Regions from separate parts of the Kitasatospora sp. GP30 genome, predicted to be linked through region 2. Evidence: riboswitches for the same ligand, from Rfam matches in the RefSeq annotation. Region 2 holds a riboswitch; each other region holds the start of a gene.

Region 1 (6,248 bases), on a different contig from region 2:
GGATCGGTCGCGGCCGCGTTCTCCGTGTGCCTGACGGCCGTTCAGCTCACTGCGCGTCCTGCAGCGGGATCGACTGCGACGCGGGCTTGGCCGGCTTGGCCTCCTTGGCCTCCTCGCCGGTGCCCGGGTTCATCGTGCCGAGCAGCTGGCGGGCCAGCCCGAGACCGGTGCCGCCCATGGTGAGCGCCTTGGCGAACATCTCGCCCATGCCCTCGGCGCCGTTGAGCAGCACCATGTGCTCCACGTTGCCGAAGGCGTCGGCCCCGGCCCGGACGATCTCCGGCCAGTTCTCGGCGAGTTGCTGGGCGACCACGGCCTCCTGGTTCTCCGCCAGCGCGGCGGCCCGGGCCTTGATCGCCTCGGCCTCGGCCAGACCGAGGGCGCGGGCCGCCTCGGCGGCGGCCAGACCCTTGGCCTCGGAGGCGGCGGCCTCGGCCTGACCGGTCGCCCGGGTGGCCTCGGCGGCGGCCAGACCGCGGGCCTTGGTCGCCTCGGCCTCGGCCTGCGCGGCGATCTTGACCCGGTTGGCCTCGGCGCCGGCCTTCAGCTCGGTCTCCTTGGCCTGCGCCTGGGCGGACGAGATCCGGGCGTCGCGGTCGGCCTCGGCGTGGGTCCGGACCTCGTAGGCGCGGGCGTCGGCCGGCTTGCGGACCTCGGCCTGCAGCTGCTGCTCCTTGCGCAGACCCTCCAGCTCGGCGACCTTGGTCTCCTGGACCACGACCTCCTGCCGGGAGGCGGCCTCGGCGAGCGGGCCGGCCTGCAGCGCGCGGGCCGCGGCGGTGTCCATCTCGGCCTGGTAACCGGCCTGCTGGATGCCGGAGTTGCGGGTGGCCTCGGCCTTGCGGGCGGACGCCTCCTGCTCGGCCTCGGTGGCCTGCCGGTCGGCCTCGGCGGCCGCGATGCGGGCGTCCCGCTGCACGGCGGCGGCGTGCGGCGCGGCCAGGTTCTTGATGTAGCCGGTCGGGTCCAGGATCTCCTGGATCTGCAGCGAGTCGATGATCAGGCCGAGCTTCTCCATCTCGGTGCCGGAGGCCGCCCGGGTCTCACCGGTGAGCCGCTCGCGGTCGCGGATCATCTGCTCGACCGTCAATCCGCCGACGATGGAGCGCAGATGACCGGCGAACACGTTGTGCACCCGCTGGCCCATCTGCTTCTGCTGGTCCAGGAAGCGCCGCGCGGCGTTGGCGATCGACACCGTGTCGTCGCCGACCTTGAATATCACCACGCCCTTGACCCGTACCGGGATGCCCTGCGAAGTGACGCACTCGACGTCCAGCTCGGCCTCGTTGAGGTCCAGGGACAGCTTGCGCACGGTCTGGATGCCCGGGGTCACCAGGGTCCCGCGGCCCGTGACGATCCGGAACCCGAGCCCCTCGCCCACACCCTCGGTGCGGTGCTTGGAGCCCGAGATGATCAGTGCCTCGTTCGGCTCGGCGACTCGCCAGCAGAGCTTGAAGAGCACGATCAGAAGAATGACGGCGGCGACGACGGCCCCCGCGATGATGCCGATCAACATCGGCTGCTTCCCCCTTCAGGGCACACCGCTCCGTGGCTGCGCTCGGTTGTGCAGGATTGCGCGGAACGCGGTGGCGAGTGGAGATTCTGCGCTTGATCCATTCGGTTGGGAATACCGGGGCGGCGTGTCGCCGATGTTGTCACTCAGAGGTGACAAAGTGCGGACCCGCTGCCCCTGCACCGCGCCCGCCGGCCGGTGCCGCGTCAGCCCGTGGTCGGGGCCACGAAGACGGTCCGCGGCGGCTGGTACTCGACCACCACCACCGGTGTCCCGACCGGCAGTTGGTCGCCCGGCACCGCCAGGTAGGCAAGGAAGGCCTCGGTGCCGACCCGCTCCGGTACGTGCACCATCACCTCGCCGACCAGCCCTTCGCCGACCCTGCCCGTGACCCGTCCGCTGTACCCGATCACCGTTGCGTCCCCCCGTCGCTGCACCTTCGCCGTCCGTCGGCGAGCTCCCAGTGTGCCCCCGGGCACCGACGGCTGCCCAGGGCAGGGCCGCCGGCTCGCCGACCGCACCCCCTCTGGACGCTCCGCCGGAGCGCCCGTTACCGTGGTGAGGTCTTCAGGCAGGCACTTCCGCCTGCCGAACGGGAGCTCGGAGCACCGGGCTGAGAGGGCGCTGAACGATCCGTCGACGGACGGGCCGACCGCTGCGCCGACCGCAGGAACCTGACCGGGTAATGCCGGCGTAGGGAGTAGAAGGTCTGATGACCAGTTTGGATGACGCACGTCCGGCCACCACCGAGGACCGGACCGCAGTCAGCAGCGCCGCCACCGGGTACCCCACCCCGGCCTGGCGCAAGGCCTACCGCCAGGGCTCCCGCCCCGATCTGCGGGTCCCCTACCGCGAGGTGCACCTCACCAACGGCGCCACCGTGCCGCTGTACGACACCTCCGGGCCGTACACCGACCCCGACCACCAGCCCGACGTGCGCCGCGGCCTGCCCGCGCTGCGCGACTCCTGGATCCGCCAGCGCGGCGACGTCGAGGAGTACGACGGCCGCGAGGCGCGGCCCGAGGACGACGGGATCAAGCACACCTCGCCGCGCGGTGGCGACCTGCGCAACCTGGACGCGGTCTTCCCCGGCCGCCCGCGCCGCCCGCTGCGCGCCCGCGACGGGGTGGCGGTGACCCAGCTCGGCTACGCCAAGCGCGGGATCATCACCCCCGAGATGGAGTTCGTGGCGCTGCGCGAGGGCCTGGAGCCGGAGTTCGTCCGTGACGAGCTGGCCCGCGGCCGCGCCGTGATCCCGGTGAACGTCAACCACCCGGAGGTGGAGCCGGCCATCATCGGCACCAACTTCCTGGTCAAGATCAACGCCAACATCGGCAACTCGGCGGTCACTTCCTCCATCGAGGAGGAGGTGGAGAAGATGACCTGGGCCACCCGCTGGGGTGCCGACACCGTCATGGACCTCTCCACCGGCCGCAACATCCACACCACCCGCGAGTGGATCCTGCGCAACTCCCCGGTGCCGATCGGCACCGTGCCGCTCTACCAGGCGCTGGAGAAGGTGGACGGCCGGGCCGAGGAGCTGAGCTGGGAGGTCTACCGGGACACCGTCATCGAGCAGTGCGAGCAGGGCGTCGACTACATGACGGTGCACGCCGGCGTGCTGCTGCGCTACGTCCCGCTGACCGCCCGCCGCAAGACCGGCATCGTCTCGCGCGGCGGCTCGATCATGGCCGCCTGGTGCCTGGCGCACCATCAGGAGAACTTCCTCTATACCAACTTCGAGGAACTCTGCGACATCCTGCGCGCCTACGACGTCACCTTCTCGCTGGGTGACGGCCTGCGCCCCGGCTCGACCGCCGACGCCAACGACGAGGCCCAGTTCGCCGAACTGCAGACCCTCGGCGAGCTCGGCCGGATCGCGCGGGCCAAGGACGTCCAGGTGATGATCGAGGGCCCGGGCCACGTCGCGATGAACAAGATCAAGGAGAACATGGATCTCCAGAAGGAGATCTGCGACGAGGCCCCCTTCTACACCCTGGGCCCGCTCACCACCGACGTGGCGCCCGGCTACGACCACATCACCTCGGGCATCGGCGCCGCGATGATCGCCTGGTGGGGCACCGCGATGCTCTGCTACGTCACGCCCAAGGAGCACCTGGGCCTGCCCAACCGGGACGACGTCAAGACCGGCGTGATCACCTACAAGATCGCCGCCCACGCCGCCGACCTCGCCAAGGGCCACCCCGGCGCGCGCGACTGGGACGACGCCCTCTCCGACGCCCGCTTCGAGTTCCGCTGGGAGGACCAGTTCAACCTGGCCCTCGACCCGGAGACGGCTCGCGCCTTCCACGACGAGACGCTGCCCGCGGAGCCGGCGAAGACGGCGCACTTCTGCTCGATGTGCGGGCCGAAGTTCTGCTCGATGAAGATCTCGCAGAAGATCCGCGACGAGCACGGCGACGGGTCCAGTGCCGTGAGCTCCGAGTTCGACGCCGAGGCGCTGGCGGGCATGGCGGAGAAGTCCGCCGAGTTCGCGGCCCAGGGCAACCGGGTGTACCTGCCGCTGGCGGACTGACAGCTGAAGCGCCGACCTGGGGATCTCCACCTTCAGGTCGGCGCTTCGCTGTTCCGTGCGGCCGGTGCAAGGACGGTGCAAGGGCGGTGTACCCATCCACCCCGCCGGGGCCTCGGCGCGTCAGGAGGAGCTCTCCGACGGCTCGAACCACACGCTGGTCATGGGTGAGTGGGTGGTCCAGCCCAGCGTGGAGTAGAGCGCCTGCCCGTCAGGGGTGCCGACGAGCACGCCGGTAGTGGCGCCGGCTGCGTGGGCAGTGTCCTGCAACGTTCGCATCACCAGGCCACCGAGCCCGCGACGCCGGTGTTCCGGGGCGGTCTCGATCTGGTCGATGACGGCGCTGCGGCCGGTCGGGGCGACCTGGCCGCGGGCGGCGAAGTGCCCCTCGGAGGTGCGGACCAGCACGCGGGTGACGCCGCCCCGGGTCCAGCGGGTCAGGGTGTAGCCGGCCGGAACTTCGGGCCGCTCGGGGGCGAGCGGCACGGTCATCAGGAATGCGACCTGGTCGAACTGCCAGCCGGGGCCGAGCCATGGCCGGACGACGCCCTCCGCCGCGAACAGCTTCAGCCACGTCCCCGGCGCACTCGTATCGGCCACGATCTTGCGCACCTCTGCCTCGCCGGGAGCGGGCAGCACATGCCGCGACACGTGCGTGGCCTGCCCCATGTCGATCGTCCAACCCCATGGCTGCTCGATCGGATCGGACGCGCCGCGCGAGACGATCCAGCCGTCAACCCACATCCGTACGAGCTCGCCAACCGTGACGTCGTGCACTGCCGCCCCCTAGTATGTAATAGGTGCAACGCTACCGCATCACTTACGGGTGATGTGGCCGGCGGCTCTCGGTCAGCCGATCCTGCTTGATCCGCCGGGCCGTTGTCGACGCGGCTGCCCCGTTTGCCCCTGGCGCGACCTGCTCCTTGCGAAAGCTCTCAAAGTCTCTCCTGTTGTGGGTAGTTGGTGGTTGAATCGCTGCGCGGGGGCAGCCGGGGAGGCGGCATCGCTATGCGCGAGATCGAGGTTCGGGGCGGGAGTTGGTCTCACGCGGCAACTACTCTCCCAGGCAGCGGGGCTGGGCGTTCCTGAGGAGTAGGCCCGCTGGTGGACGCGCTTCTGGCGACAGTCGAGGACGGTCCGCCGCCGCAGGACGCACCGACAGGCGGCGGTACCGGGGCGGCCTGAGATGGCGCGTCCGCTTGAGGGTCCGTTCAGCGCTCCGTCCAGCACGACCTTGCGGTTCGCCGAGGTCGCCGCCCAGGGCAACCGGGTGTACCTGCCGCCGACAAACTGACGGTCGTTCATCGTTGGACCTGCTCTGGGGCTGGAGGTGCTTCACGGAGCAGGTCCGCGGGTGTTTGACGGTCATGCGGGCGCGCCGGCGAGCACGCCGGTGGCGCGGTCCGCCGTGAGCACACCGAGGATGTAGCCGTCGTCGTCGACGACGGGCCAGACCGCCAGGCGCTTGATGCGCATCGCGAGCGCGGCCAGGGTCAGACCCATGGTCGGCCAGGCGAACGGGCCGCGCTGGTGCGAGGTGGCGCTGATCGCGGTCCGCTCGGTGTACCAGGAGCTGGCAAGGAACGGGTGGAGTCCGGTGCGGGTGACCAGCCCCTCGCAGCGGCCGTTGTGGTCGCGGACGAGCAGGTACTCGACGTGGGCGCTGTGGAGGATGTCGTTGGCCCGGTCGACGGTGTTGTCGTCGGCTATCTGGTAGTCGCAGGTTTCCATGGCGTCGGCGACCGTGAGGCCGTGGTCGCGCTGTGCCGACTGCGGTGAGTGAGTGGTCACGGTTTTCACCGTTTCCCGTCTCCGGCTGCCCGCTCGGGGGCCGCCGGGCTGTCCTTCACCCAGAACGAAGCCGGAACGAGTACCGGAATGCGGGATGCCCTGGATGTCTTCGAGGCTACTCCGGTGGCGGGCGGCCCCGGGGAAGGGCGCTGCGGAGTACGTTGGGAGACAACCAAGGACATTCCGTACACCGGCATCAGCGTCGACGTCGCCCTGGGTCATGATTGGTCCCTTCGCGGACCAGACGGGCGGCTCCATATGATGCCGACTCTCTTCTTCCCTGCCCCTGCCGGGCCGTGGTCATCGGCCGATGAATCGCTGCTGCCGCGGCTGGTACTGGAGCCGTCGATGTCGCGTGAGGGTGTCTTCGACGGTGCTTGGTGGCCCCGCTCGAACCACCTGGTCGGCGAG
Region 2 (6,248 bases):
GCTCCGCCCATGGCCGGCAGGAGTCCGGTGTTGGTCTGCCAGAGGAACCCGTTGCTGAAGACGCAGAACCAGCCGTTCAGCAGCTGGGCCTTGGCACCCCGGTGGCCCCAGCTGTTGGTGCTCCACAGCGCGGCCGACGAGTCGGTCCGGCCCTGCAGGTAGACCACCAGGTTGCCGTCGGGCTGCATGTACGCGTAGGCGCCGCTGTGGCCCCAGGTGCCGCTGGACCAGATGGCCGGGCCGTGGTTACCGGTCGGGCCGAGCAGGTACATCACCAGGTTGCCGTCGCCCTGCATCACCAGGGCCGACTCACCGTTGGTCAGGCTCTGCCCCGGCAGCAGTTGCTGCCCGCTCCCCAGGAACGTGTCCGTCGTCGCCGTGGCAGCGGCCTTCGGGGCCGGCGCGGCGGCGGTGGCGGCCGGCGCGGTGACCGCCAGCGCGGCGGCACTGAGCAGCGCCACGGCGGTCCGTCTGAGCACGTTGCTGCGCCTCAAGAGAATCCCCCTCCGATACGAAAAAGGCGGGCACCGGCATGTCACCGGTACCCGCCCTGACCAGGCTTTCGCCTACCAGCGGAGAGCGTGGGATTCGAACCCACGGTACGGGGTCACCGCACGACAGTTTTCAAGACTGTTCCCTTAGGCCGCTCGGGCAGCTCTCCCAGGCGGAGGTCAGCCTAACGGGTCCAAGGGGGTGTGGTGCACCGGGTTTGGCGGCCCGGTGCACCGGGTGGGTCAGTTGGTGTCGCCGGAGCGGCTGCCGAGGGTGACGGTGGTGGTGCTGGCCTGACCGTTGCGGGTGTAGTCCACCTGGACCTGGTCACCAGGGGAGTGCGTCCAGATGGTGGCGACCAGGGCCGGGCTGCCGTCGATCTGCACGCCGCCGAGCTTGGTGATGACGTCGCCCGCCTTGAGGCCGGCCTTGTCGGCGGGGCCGCCGGGGGTGACCGGCGGGGTGCCCTGGATGGACTGGGTCTGCACCTGGGCGCCGTCGCCGTTCTGGTAGTCGTCGTTGCGCAGGATGCCGAGGGTGGCGTAGACCGGGGTGCCGGTCTTGATCAGCATCTGGGCGACCCGCTTGGCCTGGTTGATCGGGATGGCGAAGCCGAGGCCGATGCTGCCGGCCTGGCCGCTGCCGCTGGAGTTGGACTGGATCGCCGAGTTGACGCCGATCACCGCGCCCTGGCCGTTGAGCAGCGGGCCGCCGGAGTTGCCGGGGTTGATCGAGGCGTCGGTCTGGAGCGCCATCATGTACGAGGTCTGGTTGCCGGCCTGGTCGCCGGACTGGACCGGGCGGTTCTTGGCGCTGACGATGCCGGAGGTGACGGTGCCCTCCAGGTCGTACGGGGCGCCGATGGCGATGGTCGTGTCGCCCACCTGCACCTGGTCGGAGTCGCCCAGCGGGAGCGGGACCAGCTTGCCGGCCGGCGGGTTGTCCAACTTGACCACGGCGATGTCGTAGCCCTTGGCCTGGCCGACCACGGAGGCGGGGTAGGTGGTGCCGTCGGAGAACTTGACGGTCAGCTTGCCGCCGCCCTGGGCCGGGGCGACCACGTGGTTGTTGGTCAGGATGTGGCCCTCGGTGTCGAAGACCCAGCCGGTGCCGGTGCCGGACTCGCTGCTGCCCTCGGCCTTGATGGTGACGGTGCTGGGCAGCGCCTTGTTGGCGATCCCGGCCACCGAGTCGGGCGCCCGGTTGGACGCCTGGCTGCCGCCGTTCACCGAGACCGTGGTGCTGTTGTGGCTGCTGCCCGCGTTGCTCGACGAGTCACCGCCCTTGATCGCGGCGCCCGCGACACCGCCGGCCAGGCCCGCCACCAGGGCGATCGCGGCGATCAGGGCGACCAGGCCGCCCTTGCCCTTCTTGCGCGGGGCCGGCTGGCCCCAGCCGCCGGGGTACTCGCCGCCCGGACCACCCGAGTACTCGCCGCCCGGACCACCCGGGTAGTCGCCGCCCGGGCCGCCGGGGTAGCCGGGGCCACCGGGGTAGCCGGGGCCGCCCGGGGCGGTGGGGGCGCCGCCCCAGCCCTCGCCGACCGGGTGGCCGGCGCCGAACGGGTGGTGCGGCTCCTGCGGGGACCCGGCCGGCACACCGGCGGTGATCTGCGGGGCGACCCGGGGGTCGGCGGCGGCCGCGGGCGTCGCGTACGGGTTGAGCGGGGGCTCCACGACCGTGGGCTCCACGGCCAGGGGCTCCACGGCCAGGGGCTCGACGGCAGGCGCCGGCTGAGCCGGGGCGGGCGGCAGCACCGGCGGCGGCGCGTCCACGTATCCGGAGCCGGCACCCGGCGCGGCGGGCGGCGGCGCGTCGATGTACTCGGGCGCGCTCAGGCCCTCGGCGACGGTGGGCTCGCCAACCGGAGCGGCGGGAGCCTCGGGGGCCGGCACCCGGCCGAACGCCATCGTCTTGTCAGCCGGCGCGGCCGGCTCCGCCTCGGGAGCCGGCACCTTGCCGAACGCCACCGTCGGCGTCACTTCGCCGGTGCCCGGCGCCGCCGCACCACCGACCGCCGGAGTGCCCCCCGGCTCGCCGTGACCGCTGGAGAGTTGCTCCCCCTGCGGCCCGGTGGAACCACTCTCGTGCTCGGTGCTCACGGACGACCTCCATCGCTGACAGGACCTTGGCCCATAGTTTTTCCCATGCCCGATCTGGTTGCCGTAAGGGCCTGCCTGAAGAACTGGTAAGAATCCTTAGGCGCACCCGACGGCCCGCGATCGCCCACCCCTCGGGACCACTCGATCGGCCTCGACCGAACGTGGTGTCCCGCCGATCCGGACGGCGCATTCCCCCATCCTTGGCGTATTCCGCGTGTCGGGCTACCCTTTCCGGGCCAAATCTGACACGCGGGAGCTTGGACCCACCAGGCTGAGAGTGCGCTGGTCGACCGTACGCCATGGCGATTTCGCCGGCGCGGGCGAGGGAGCGCAGACCGCCGGAACCTGTCCGGGTAATGCCGGCGTAGGGAGTTTCGCCATGACGGCTGCTTCGCCCTCCCCTGCCTCCACCGCGGTGCTGCAGGACGCACCGCCCGTCCGCGCCGAGGCGCCGCTGGTGCTGGACACCGCGCCGCCGCGCACCCTGGGCTTCCGGGACCAGTTCGCGCTCTGGGCCAACCTCGGGATCAGCCTGATCGGCTTCACCACCGCGAGCACCGTGCTCGGCGCCCAGGGCCAGGAGCTGTCGATCACCGCGGCGACCACCGCGATCGTGCTCGGCACCGTGATCGGCACCGCGATGCTGGCGGTGGCCGCGCTGATCGGCGCCCGCACCGGCGCTCCGGCGATGGCGGTGCTGCGCGGCCTGTTCGGCACCCGGCTCTCCTACCTGCCGACCGTGCTCAATGTGCTGCAGTGCGTCGGCTGGGGGATCTACGAGCTGCTGGTGATCTCCAGCGGCGCCCAGACGGTGGTCGGCACCCAGGGCTGGCACTGGCTCTTCGTGCTGGTGGCGGGGACGCTGACCACGGTGCTGACGATCTGGCCGCTGGGCTCGATCACGGCGCTGCGCAAGTACGTGGCGGTCGCCGTGGCCGTGGCGATGGTCTACTTCACCGTCCAGCTCGGCCGGCACCACATCCCCAACCCGGGCGCCGGCAACTGGCACGGCTTCCCCCAGGCCACCGACGCGATCATCGCCATCTCGGTCTCCTTCGTGCCGATGGCCGCCGACTACACCCGGCACTCCCGCACCGCGCGCGCCTCGTTCTGGGGCACCTTCTCCGGCTACACCATCGCCCAGGTCTGGTGCTACCTGCTGGGCCTGATCGCGCTGCTGCAGGCGAAGGGCAACGTGGACAACCTGCTGACCTCGTTCACCGGGGTGACGGCCGGCTGGGCGTTCCTGCTGGTGCTGGTGCTGCGCGAGGCCGACCAGTCGTTCGCCAACGTCTACTCGACCGCGATGTCGCTGCACAACCTCCTCCCCCGGGTGGACCGGCGCTGGCTGACCGCCGGGATCGGCGTGCTGGTCACCGCGGTCGCCACCCAGATCAACCAGCTCGCCACCTGGTACTCCAACTTCCTCTACCTGATCGGCTCGGTCTTCGTGCCACTGCTCGCGGTGCTGGCGGTGGACTACTTCCTCGGCCGCGGCCGCCGGCAGGGCTGGGCGCTCACCCAGGACGCGCCGTCCCGGCCGCTGCTGCTGCTCCCGTGGGTGCTGGGCTTCGCGACCTACCAGTACCTGTCGCCCACCCCGATCACCACCGGCTGGACCGCGTTCTGGACCAGGGCGCAGTCGCTGCTGCACTACACCCCGGGCGACTGGACCTCGGCCTCGCTCTACTCGTTCCTGGTCGCCGGGCTCGCCACCTGGGCGCTGACCAGGGCCGTTCCCAAGGCCTGACGGTCCGGTTGTTGGGGTGCCCGTCGCGTTCGCGTCATCTCGCGGCTCTAGGCTGGAGCCCGTGACGACCCCCGATCTGACGGCCCCCGACGCCGCCCGCACCGCGCAGACGGTGCAGGTGGTGGCGCACCGCGGCTCCTCCGCCGCGCTGCCCGAGCACACCCTCGCCGCCTACCGGCGCGCTCTGGCCGAGGGCGCCGACGCGGTGGAGTGCGACGTGCGGGTGACCGCGGACGGGCAGCTGGTCTGCGTGCACGACCGGACCATCGAGCGGGTCTCCGACGGCGGCCGCCGGGTGGTCTCGGCGCTCACCCTGGAGCAGCTGCGGGCCTACGACTTCGGCTCCTGGAAGCACCCCGAGCAGCCCGAGCCGCAGCCGGTGCTGACCCTGGAGAGCCTGCTGGAGCTGGTCGCGGACGCCGGCCGCCGGGTCGACCTGGCGATCGAGACCAAGCATCCGGTGCGGTTCCGGGGCCGGGTGGAGACCGAGTTGGTGGCGATGCTGCGCCGGTTCGGGATCGCCGGCGCGGTCGGGCCGTACGAGGCCGACGGCGAGGGCGCCTCGGGGCGGCCGCACGCCCGGATCATGAGCTTCTCCGGGCTGGCGCTGGGCCGGGTGCGCAGGGCCGCGCCGGAGTTCCCCCGGGTCTTCCTGTTCGAGCACCCGGAGCTGCTGCGGCTCTGGCCGGGCGCCGGGCTGCCGCAGGGCGCGGTGGTGGCCGGGCCGGGCATCGAGCTGGTGCGCCGTCGCCCGGAGCTGGTCCGCGCGCTGCGGGCGGCCGGGCACCGGGTGCACGTGTGGACGGTGGACGAGCCGGCCGATGTCGAGCTCTGCCTGGAACTCGGCGTTTCGGCGATCATCACCAATCGGCCCCGCGCGGTGCTGGACCAACTCGGGCGCTGAGCGTACGCCCGGCGCGGGGAATACCCGCGGCGGCGGAATCCCACTCCTGCGATTGACGCAGCGTAAGCGGATAATCACCTTTTGCGTACGCTGGGTCGCGAAAGTCGATGAGTGTCGCGACGACTTCACAATTGACGCACCCCGTGCACCCGGAGCCGTTTCCGTCGCATTCCACCGGGGCATCCATCCCTCGGCAAACGCTGAAGGAGGTCCGGGGGTGGCGTTGATGGTGGCGCGTGAAGTGCCGACTTCATCGACCATGGCGGTGCCGCACGGCCCGGCCAGCGTCGGGGCAGCCCGGCGCAGGTTGCGCCGTGATCTAGGCGACCAGGAGGTGCCCGACACCGTCATCGATGACGCGGTCCTGATCCTTTCCGAACTGCTCAGCAATTCCTGTCGCTATGCCCGGCCACTCGGTCCATTGCTGGACCTTACGGAACGGGACTTCGCCGAGGAATTTCCGGGCAATGGCAGCAATATGACGTGGCACCAAGAAGTCAGGGATTCCGCGACCGAAGATCTCGGCGGCATCCTGGTGCGCTGGCAGATGCACGGCGACGGCACCCTGACACTGGAGGTCACCGACGGCGGCGCGACCACCAGGCCGCTGCCGGCCCGGCCCTCGCTGACCGCCAGGGGCGGCCGCGGGCTGAGCATCGTCGGCCAGCTGGCCACCGACTGGGGGGTGCGCGACGCGCCGGGCGAGGTGACGGTGTGGGCCGCGCTGCCCGCGCACGACCGGGTACCGGAGCCGCAGCGGGTGCAGCCGTAGCCGTGGCGGGTGCGACTGTAGCCCTGGCAGGCGCGGCCGGGGGCCGCCGCGGGCGCCGGTAGCCGGCCGCGGATTCTCAGTAGGCTGCCCCGGAGACACTGACCCCACTTCCGGGAGAGCCGCGCCATGGCCAAGAAGGCCGCCAACAAGTCCGCCCAGTCCACCGCCGCGACCGGCACCGTCCCCGTGGTCGGCGCCCGCGAGGCCTGCCCGTGCGGCTCCGGCCGC
Region 3 (6,248 bases), on a different contig from region 2:
AGCCCGGGGGCCGGGCGGCCCGGCTTGGTCGGGGTCGGCCAGGTCGGGCCGGTGCAGAAGTAGTCCACACCCGGCTCGGCGATCGCGGCGGCCACCTCCGACTCGGCGTGGCAGGACCGGCCGATCAGCATCTCGTCGCCGACGATCGCCCGGGCGGCCGGCACCGGCAGGTCGTCCTGCCCCAGGTGCAGCGCCTGGGGGCGAGCGGCGTGCGCCACATCCGCCCGGTCGTTGACGGCGAGCAGCTTGCCGTGCCGGGCCGCGGCGTCCGCGAACACCTCCAGGGCGGCCAGCTCCTGGCGGGCCTCCAGACCCTTGTCCCGCAACTGAACGATGTCCACGCCGCCGGCCAGCGCCGCGTCCAGGAACTCGGCCAGGTCGCCCTGCTCGCGCCGGGCGTCGGTGCACAGGTAGAGCCGCGCGTCGGCCAGTCGGGCACGCAGGTCCGGGGTCACAGTGAGAGCGCCTGGGCGCGGCGCTTCACCTCGGTCCCGCGGTTCTCGCGCAGCGCCTGGATCGGGCTGCCGGGCAGCGACGGGTCCTCGGTGAAGAGCCACTCGAGGATCTCCTCGTCGTTGAAGCGCCCGTCGCGCAGCACCGTCAGGGTGCCGGCCAGGTGCTTGACCAGGCCGTCGTCCTCGATGAACGCGGCCGGCACCTGCAGCGCGTTGTTGGGGCCGCGGCGGACCGCGATCAGCTTGTGGTCCTTGACCATCTGGCGGACCTCGGTGACCGCCACACCCCAGCGCTCGGAGATGTCGGGCAGGTACAGCCACTCGGGAACGAGCCGCTCAATCATGGATTCCGTCTCACTACTCACGGCACCAGCCTGCCATCTATCCGGCCGCGCTCGCACCAACCCCACACGTCAGGCGGCGATCGCCGCCTTCAGCGGCACCTCGGGGTCGCCCGCCAGTGCGGGGTCGACCGCCACCGCCCGCTCGATCAGCCGCCGCCCCTGCGCCAGGTCGCGCGGCCGGTCCACCGCCAGCAGCGCGGTCGGCACCCCGTCGCGCAGCCAGAGCGCGCTCCAGGACGCCTCGGCGGGCGAGCCGCGCCAGAGCAGCCGGTCGCCCGCCGCGTGCCGGCCGGCGTACTGCACCATCCGCCCGAACTGCTCGGACCAGAAGTACGGCACCGGGTCGTAGGGCGCGTCGCCGCCGAGCAGGCCCGCGGCCACGGCCCGTCCGGAGTGCAGCGCGTGGTCCCAGTGCTGCACGGTGATCCGCTCGCCGAACCGCGCCGACGGGTAGCTCGCGCAGTCGCCGGCCGCCCAGACGCCGGGCAGCGAGGTGCGCAGCCGGTCGTCGGCGAGCACCGCGCCGGCCGCGTCCAGCGCGATTCCGCTGCCGGCCAGCCAGGCGGTGTCGGGGCGGGCGCCGATGCCCACCACCACCTGGTCGGCGGCGAGCTCGGTGCCGTCGGCGAGCCGCACCGCGCCCGGTTCGACGGCGGCCACCGCCGCGCCGAGCCGCAGCTGAACGCCGGCCTCCCGGTACCAGTCGAGCATCGGCTCGGTCAGTGCGGCGGGCAGCGCACCGGGCAGCGGCGTGGTGGCGGCCTCCAGCACGGTCACCTCGCAGCCGAGCTTGCGGGCCGCGGTGGCGGTCTCGGCGCCGATCCAGCCGGCGCCGATCAGCACCAGCCTGGTTCCGGGCCGCAGCACCGCACGCAGTGCCAGCGAATCGTCGATGGTGCGCAGCAGGTGGGCGTCGGCCGCGCCGGGCAGCGACGCGGCCCGGGCGCCGGTGGCGATCACCAGGTGGTCGTAGCCGACCGGTCCGGCGTCGGTGTGCAGGGCTCCGTCGGCCAGTCCGGTGGCGGTGCGGCCGGGCAGCAGCTCCACGCCGAGCTGGTCCCAGTCCAGGTCGAAGGCGGTGGTGTCGGCCTGGCCGAGCAGCACGTCCTTGGAGAGCGGCGGGCGGTCGTAGGGCCGGTGCGGTTCCGCGCCGACCAGGCTGACCGGCCCGCGCCAGCCGCCCTCCCGCAGCGCGATCGCGCACTGCGCCCCCGCCATTCCGGCGCCGACGATCACCACCCGCTCATCCGTCACCGGGCCACTGTAGCGAGCGGGCGGCGCCCGGCCCACGGTCGGCCTTCAGCCCGGCGCTCACCCGGCGTTATGGTGGGGTCATCCTCACGGGAGCCCGGCGCACCGGGCTGAGAGGCGGGCTGCGGCGGCCTGCGACCGTCCGAACCTGATCCGGGTCATTCCGGCGAAGGGAGACATGGTCTTGGCGTGCTCGAAATCCCATGACGACGTCGTGGTGATCGGCGGCGGCATCATCGGTCTCGGCCTGGCCTGGCGCGCGGCCCAGCGCGGCCTGTCGGTCACCGTGGTCGATCCCGCCCCCGGCGGCGGCGCGGCCCGGGTGGCGGCCGGCATGCTGGCCCCGGTCACCGAGCTGCAGTACGGCGAGGAGCCGCTGCTGCACCTCGGGATCGCCTCCAACACCCGCTACGCGGACTTCTGCAAGGAGCTCACCGCGGCCACCGGCCTGGACACCGGCTACCGCGCCACCGGCACCCTGGCGGTCGCGCTGGACGCCGACGACAAGGCCGAGCTGAGCGAGCTGCACGCCTTCCACCAGCGGCTCGGCCTGGACTCGCGCTGGCTGACCGGCCGGGAGGCCCGCAAGCTCGAACCGATGCTGGCCCCCGGCGTGCGCGGCGGCCTGCACGTGGCCGACGACCACCAGGTGGACGGGCGGCGCCTGTCGACCGCGCTGCTGCGCGCCTGCGAGCTGGCCGGCGTCACCCTGCACCGGGCTGAAGCGGTGGAACTGCTGGTCGAGGGCGACCGGGCGCACGGCGTCCGGTTGAGCACCGGCGAGCGGGTGACCGGCGAACAGCTGGTGCTGGCGGCCGGCGCGCGCAGCCACCAGCTGCCCGGCCTGCCCGACGGCGTGCTGCCCGCGATCCGCCCGGTCAAGGGCCAGATCCTGCGGCTGCGGATCCCGCCCGCCTACGGCCCGTTCCTGTCCCGCAACGTGCGCGCCGTGGTCCGCGGCGGCCACCTGTACCTGGTGCCGCGGGCCGACGGCGAGCTGGTGATCGGCGCCACCGTCGAGGAGCAGGGCTACGACACCACGGTGACCGCCGGCGGTGTCTACGAGCTGCTGCGCGACGCCCACGAGCTGGTCCCCGGGATCACCGAGCTGCCGCTGGTGGAGAGCTCCGCCGGTCTGCGACCCGGCTCCCCGGACAACGCCCCGCTGCTCGGCCCCACCGCGCTGCCCGGCCTGGTGGCCGCCACCGGCCACTACCGCAACGGCGTGCTGCTCGCCCCGGTGACCGCCGACCTGATCGCCGAGTACCTGGCCACCGGCACCGTCCCCGCCCTCGCCGCCCCCTTCTCGCCCAGTCGCTTCGCCAGGAGCCCCCGATGAACCAGATCCCCCTGACCGTCAACGGCGAGCCGCGCGAGGTCTCCGACCTCGCGACCCTCGCCGAGCTGGTCGCCGAGCTGAGCACGGCCCCCACCGGGGTGGCCGCCGCCGTCAACGAGACGGTGGTGCCGCGCGGCGCCTGGCCCGGTACCCGGCTGGCCGCCGGGGACCGGGTGGAGATCCTCACCGCCGTGCAGGGAGGCTGACGACATGGCCGACACTGCGCTTGTCACGCTGGAAGACGGTCTGATCATCGGTGACACCACCTTCAGCTCCCGGCTGATCATGGGCACCGGCGGCGCGCCCAGTCTGGAGGTGCTGGAGCAGGCGCTGATCGTCTCCGGCACCGAGCTGACCACGGTGGCGATGCGCCGGGTGAACGCCGACACCCAGGGCTCGGTGCTGGACGTCCTGGTCCGCAACGGCATCCGGGTGCTGCCCAACACGGCCGGCTGCTTCACCGCCGGGGAGGCCGTGCTGACCGCCCGGCTGGCCCGCGAGGCGCTCGGCACCGACTGGGTGAAGCTGGAGGTGATCGCCGACGAGCGGACCCTGCTGCCCGACCCGATCGAGCTGCTGGACGCCGCCGAGACCCTGGTGGACGACGGCTTCACGGTGCTGCCGTACACCAATGACGACCCGGTGCTGGCCCGCAAGCTGGAGGACGTGGGCTGTGCGGCGATCATGCCGCTGGGCTCGCCGATCGGCTCCGGCCTCGGCATCCGCAATCCGCACAACTTCCAGCTGATCGTGGAGGGCGCCGGGGTGCCGGTGATCCTGGACGCCGGTGCGGGCACCGCCTCCGACGTGGCGCTGGCCATGGAGCTGGGCTGCTCGGCGGTGATGCTGGCGTCCGCGGTCACCCGGGCGCAGCAGCCGGTGCTGATGGCGGAGGGAATGCGCCGGGCCGTCGAGGCCGGGCGGCTCGCCCACCGGGCCGGGCGGATCCCGCGCAGGTTCCACGCGGAGGCCTCCTCGGCGATGGCCGGGCGCGCCGACCTGGACCACCGGGAGCGGCCGGCGTTCTGACGACGGGTCGGGGCGGCCGGGGCGCGGCCGTACCGAACGATGACGTCAGGGTCACCCAACCGTGCCCTGGCCGCCCCTAGACTCCTCGGGTGGACATGACGCTGAACGATTCCTTGATCGGATCGCTCCTCGACGGCCGGTACCGGGTCGAGGAGCGAATCGCGGTGGGCGGCATGGCCACGGTCTACAAGGGCACCGACACCCGGCTGGACCGGGTGGTGGCGCTCAAGGTGATGCACCCGCAGTTCGCGGGGGATCCGGCGTTCGCCGAGCGGTTCATCCGCGAGGCCAAGGCGGTGGCCCGGCTCTCGCACCCCAATGTGGTCAACGTCTTCGACCAGAGCGCGGACGGCGGCAACGCGTTCCTGGCGATGGAGTACGTGCCGGGCCGCACGCTGCGCGAGGTGCTGGCCGACCGGGGCGCGTTCTCGGTGCGGGCGGCGCTGGACGTGATGGAGCCGGTGCTGGCCGCGCTGGGCGCCGCGCACCGGGCGCACCTGGTGCACCGGGACGTCAAGCCGGAGAACGTGCTGATCACCGACGGCGGCCTGGTCAAGGTGGCCGACTTCGGACTGGTCCGGATGACCACCCAGTCGGAGCCCTCGGACTCCAGCACCACCACGCCCGGCCTCATCATGGGCACGGTCTCCTACCTGGCGCCGGAGCAGATCCAGCCGACCGGCCCGACCGACCAGCGGGTGGACGTCTACGCGGCCGGGATCATGCTCTACGAGCTGCTGACGGGCAGTAAGCCGTATGTCGGCGAGACCCCGATGCAGGTGATCTACCGTCACCTGCAGGAGGACGTACCGCCGCCGTCCCACGCGGTGCCGGGCCTGCCGCCGGAGCTGGACGCGATAGTGGCCGCCGCCACCGCACGGAACCGGGATGCCCGGCCGTGGGACGCGGTCGAGCTGCTGGCCGCGCTGCAGCGGCTGCGCCGGGGCCTGACGCCGGCGCAGCTGGACGCCGAGCCGCCGGCCTCCACCCACCAGGCGCCGCGGTTCGCCGCCACCGAGGCCACCTCGGTGCTGCCCTCCCCCAGCCTCCGGCCGGGGGTACCCCCAGCACCGCCAGCGGCCGAGCACACCGCCGTGCTCACCCCGCAGCGGCCGGGGCCGCCCCCGCTGCTGCCGAAGCGGCCGTACAACGAGCCGCCGCCGGTCCGCAAGCCGATGTCGCCGCGGTCCCGGCGCTCGGTGGTCTGGGGCGGGGTGCTGGCCGCCGTGGTCGCGGTGGTCGCCGTCCTCACCTATCTGCTCTCCGGGGCGGTCTACGCCGTGGTGCCGAGCGTGCTCGGCCAGACCCAGACGCAGGCCGCCGCCACCCTCGGCGGGGCCGGCCTGCGGGGCAGCTTCAGCCAGGCGTACAGCGAGACGGTGCCGACCGGGCAGGCGATCAGCAGCGACCCCGGGGTGGGTCAGAAGATCCGCAAGAGCGACGCGGTGAAGGTCGTGATCTCCAAGGGTCCGGAGCGGATATCCGTGCCGGACGTCACCGGCAAGCCGCTCGACCAGGCCAAGCAAGCGCTCACTCAGGCCCGGCTCACCCCGGGCAGCACCACCGAGGACTACAGCCCGACCGTGCCGCAGGGCTCGGTGATCTCCACCACGCCGGCCGCCGGACAGCAGCTGGCGGTGAACGCGGCGGTCTCGCTGCTGGTCAGCAAGGGCGCCCCGCCGGTGCCGGTGCCGGACGCCACCGGGAAGCCGGTGGACCAGGCGCAGTCGCTGCTCACCGGGGCCGGCTTCAAGGTGGCCCTCGCCGCCGACCAGGCGTACTCGGACACCGCGCCCGCCGGGTCCGTCGCCTCCCAGGACGTCACGGGCA

What was found. Region 2 has a riboswitch for thiamine pyrophosphate ahead of P3T35_RS00495 (cytosine permease). Riboswitches for the same ligand answer to the same signal wherever they lie in the genome.
Region 1: linked by a shared signal. The riboswitch ahead of thiC (phosphomethylpyrimidine synthase ThiC) and the one ahead of P3T35_RS00495 (cytosine permease) in region 2 are both predicted to bind thiamine pyrophosphate.
Region 3: linked by a shared signal. The riboswitch ahead of thiO (glycine oxidase ThiO) and the one ahead of P3T35_RS00495 (cytosine permease) in region 2 are both predicted to bind thiamine pyrophosphate.

What each region holds. Positions count from the first base shown of each region.
Region 1 covers NZ_JARZAH010000010.1:148,630-154,877, reverse strand. Annotated here, with positions in the region: gene P3T35_RS17835 (flotillin family protein) at 47-1,516, opposite strand; gene P3T35_RS17830 (hypothetical protein) at 1,720-1,926, opposite strand; TPP riboswitch at 2,096-2,230, shown strand; gene thiC (phosphomethylpyrimidine synthase ThiC) at 2,226-4,049, shown strand; gene P3T35_RS17820 (GNAT family N-acetyltransferase) at 4,170-4,823, opposite strand; gene P3T35_RS17815 (CBS domain-containing protein) at 5,412-5,837, opposite strand; gene P3T35_RS17810 (DUF5994 family protein) at 5,925-6,248, shown strand, end outside.
Region 2 covers NZ_JARZAH010000001.1:101,593-107,840, reverse strand. Annotated here, with positions in the region: gene P3T35_RS00510 (hypothetical protein) at 1-479, opposite strand, end outside; tRNA gene P3T35_RS00505 (tRNA-Ser) at 574-661, opposite strand; gene P3T35_RS00500 (trypsin-like peptidase domain-containing protein) at 735-2,594, opposite strand; TPP riboswitch at 2,834-2,982, shown strand; gene P3T35_RS00495 (cytosine permease) at 2,974-4,344, shown strand; gene P3T35_RS00490 (glycerophosphodiester phosphodiesterase) at 4,406-5,248, shown strand; gene P3T35_RS00485 (ATP-binding protein) at 5,475-6,020, shown strand; gene P3T35_RS00480 (DUF5926 family protein) at 6,147-6,248, shown strand, end outside.
Region 3 covers NZ_JARZAH010000002.1:491,190-497,437, reverse strand. Annotated here, with positions in the region: gene thiE (thiamine phosphate synthase) at 1-455, opposite strand, end outside; gene P3T35_RS05585 (Rv2175c family DNA-binding protein) at 452-799, opposite strand; gene P3T35_RS05580 (FAD-dependent oxidoreductase) at 869-2,017, opposite strand; TPP riboswitch at 2,130-2,242, shown strand; gene thiO (glycine oxidase ThiO) at 2,235-3,389, shown strand; gene thiS (sulfur carrier protein ThiS) at 3,386-3,595, shown strand; gene P3T35_RS05565 (thiazole synthase) at 3,600-4,418, shown strand; gene pknB (Stk1 family PASTA domain-containing Ser/Thr kinase) at 4,514-6,248, shown strand, end outside.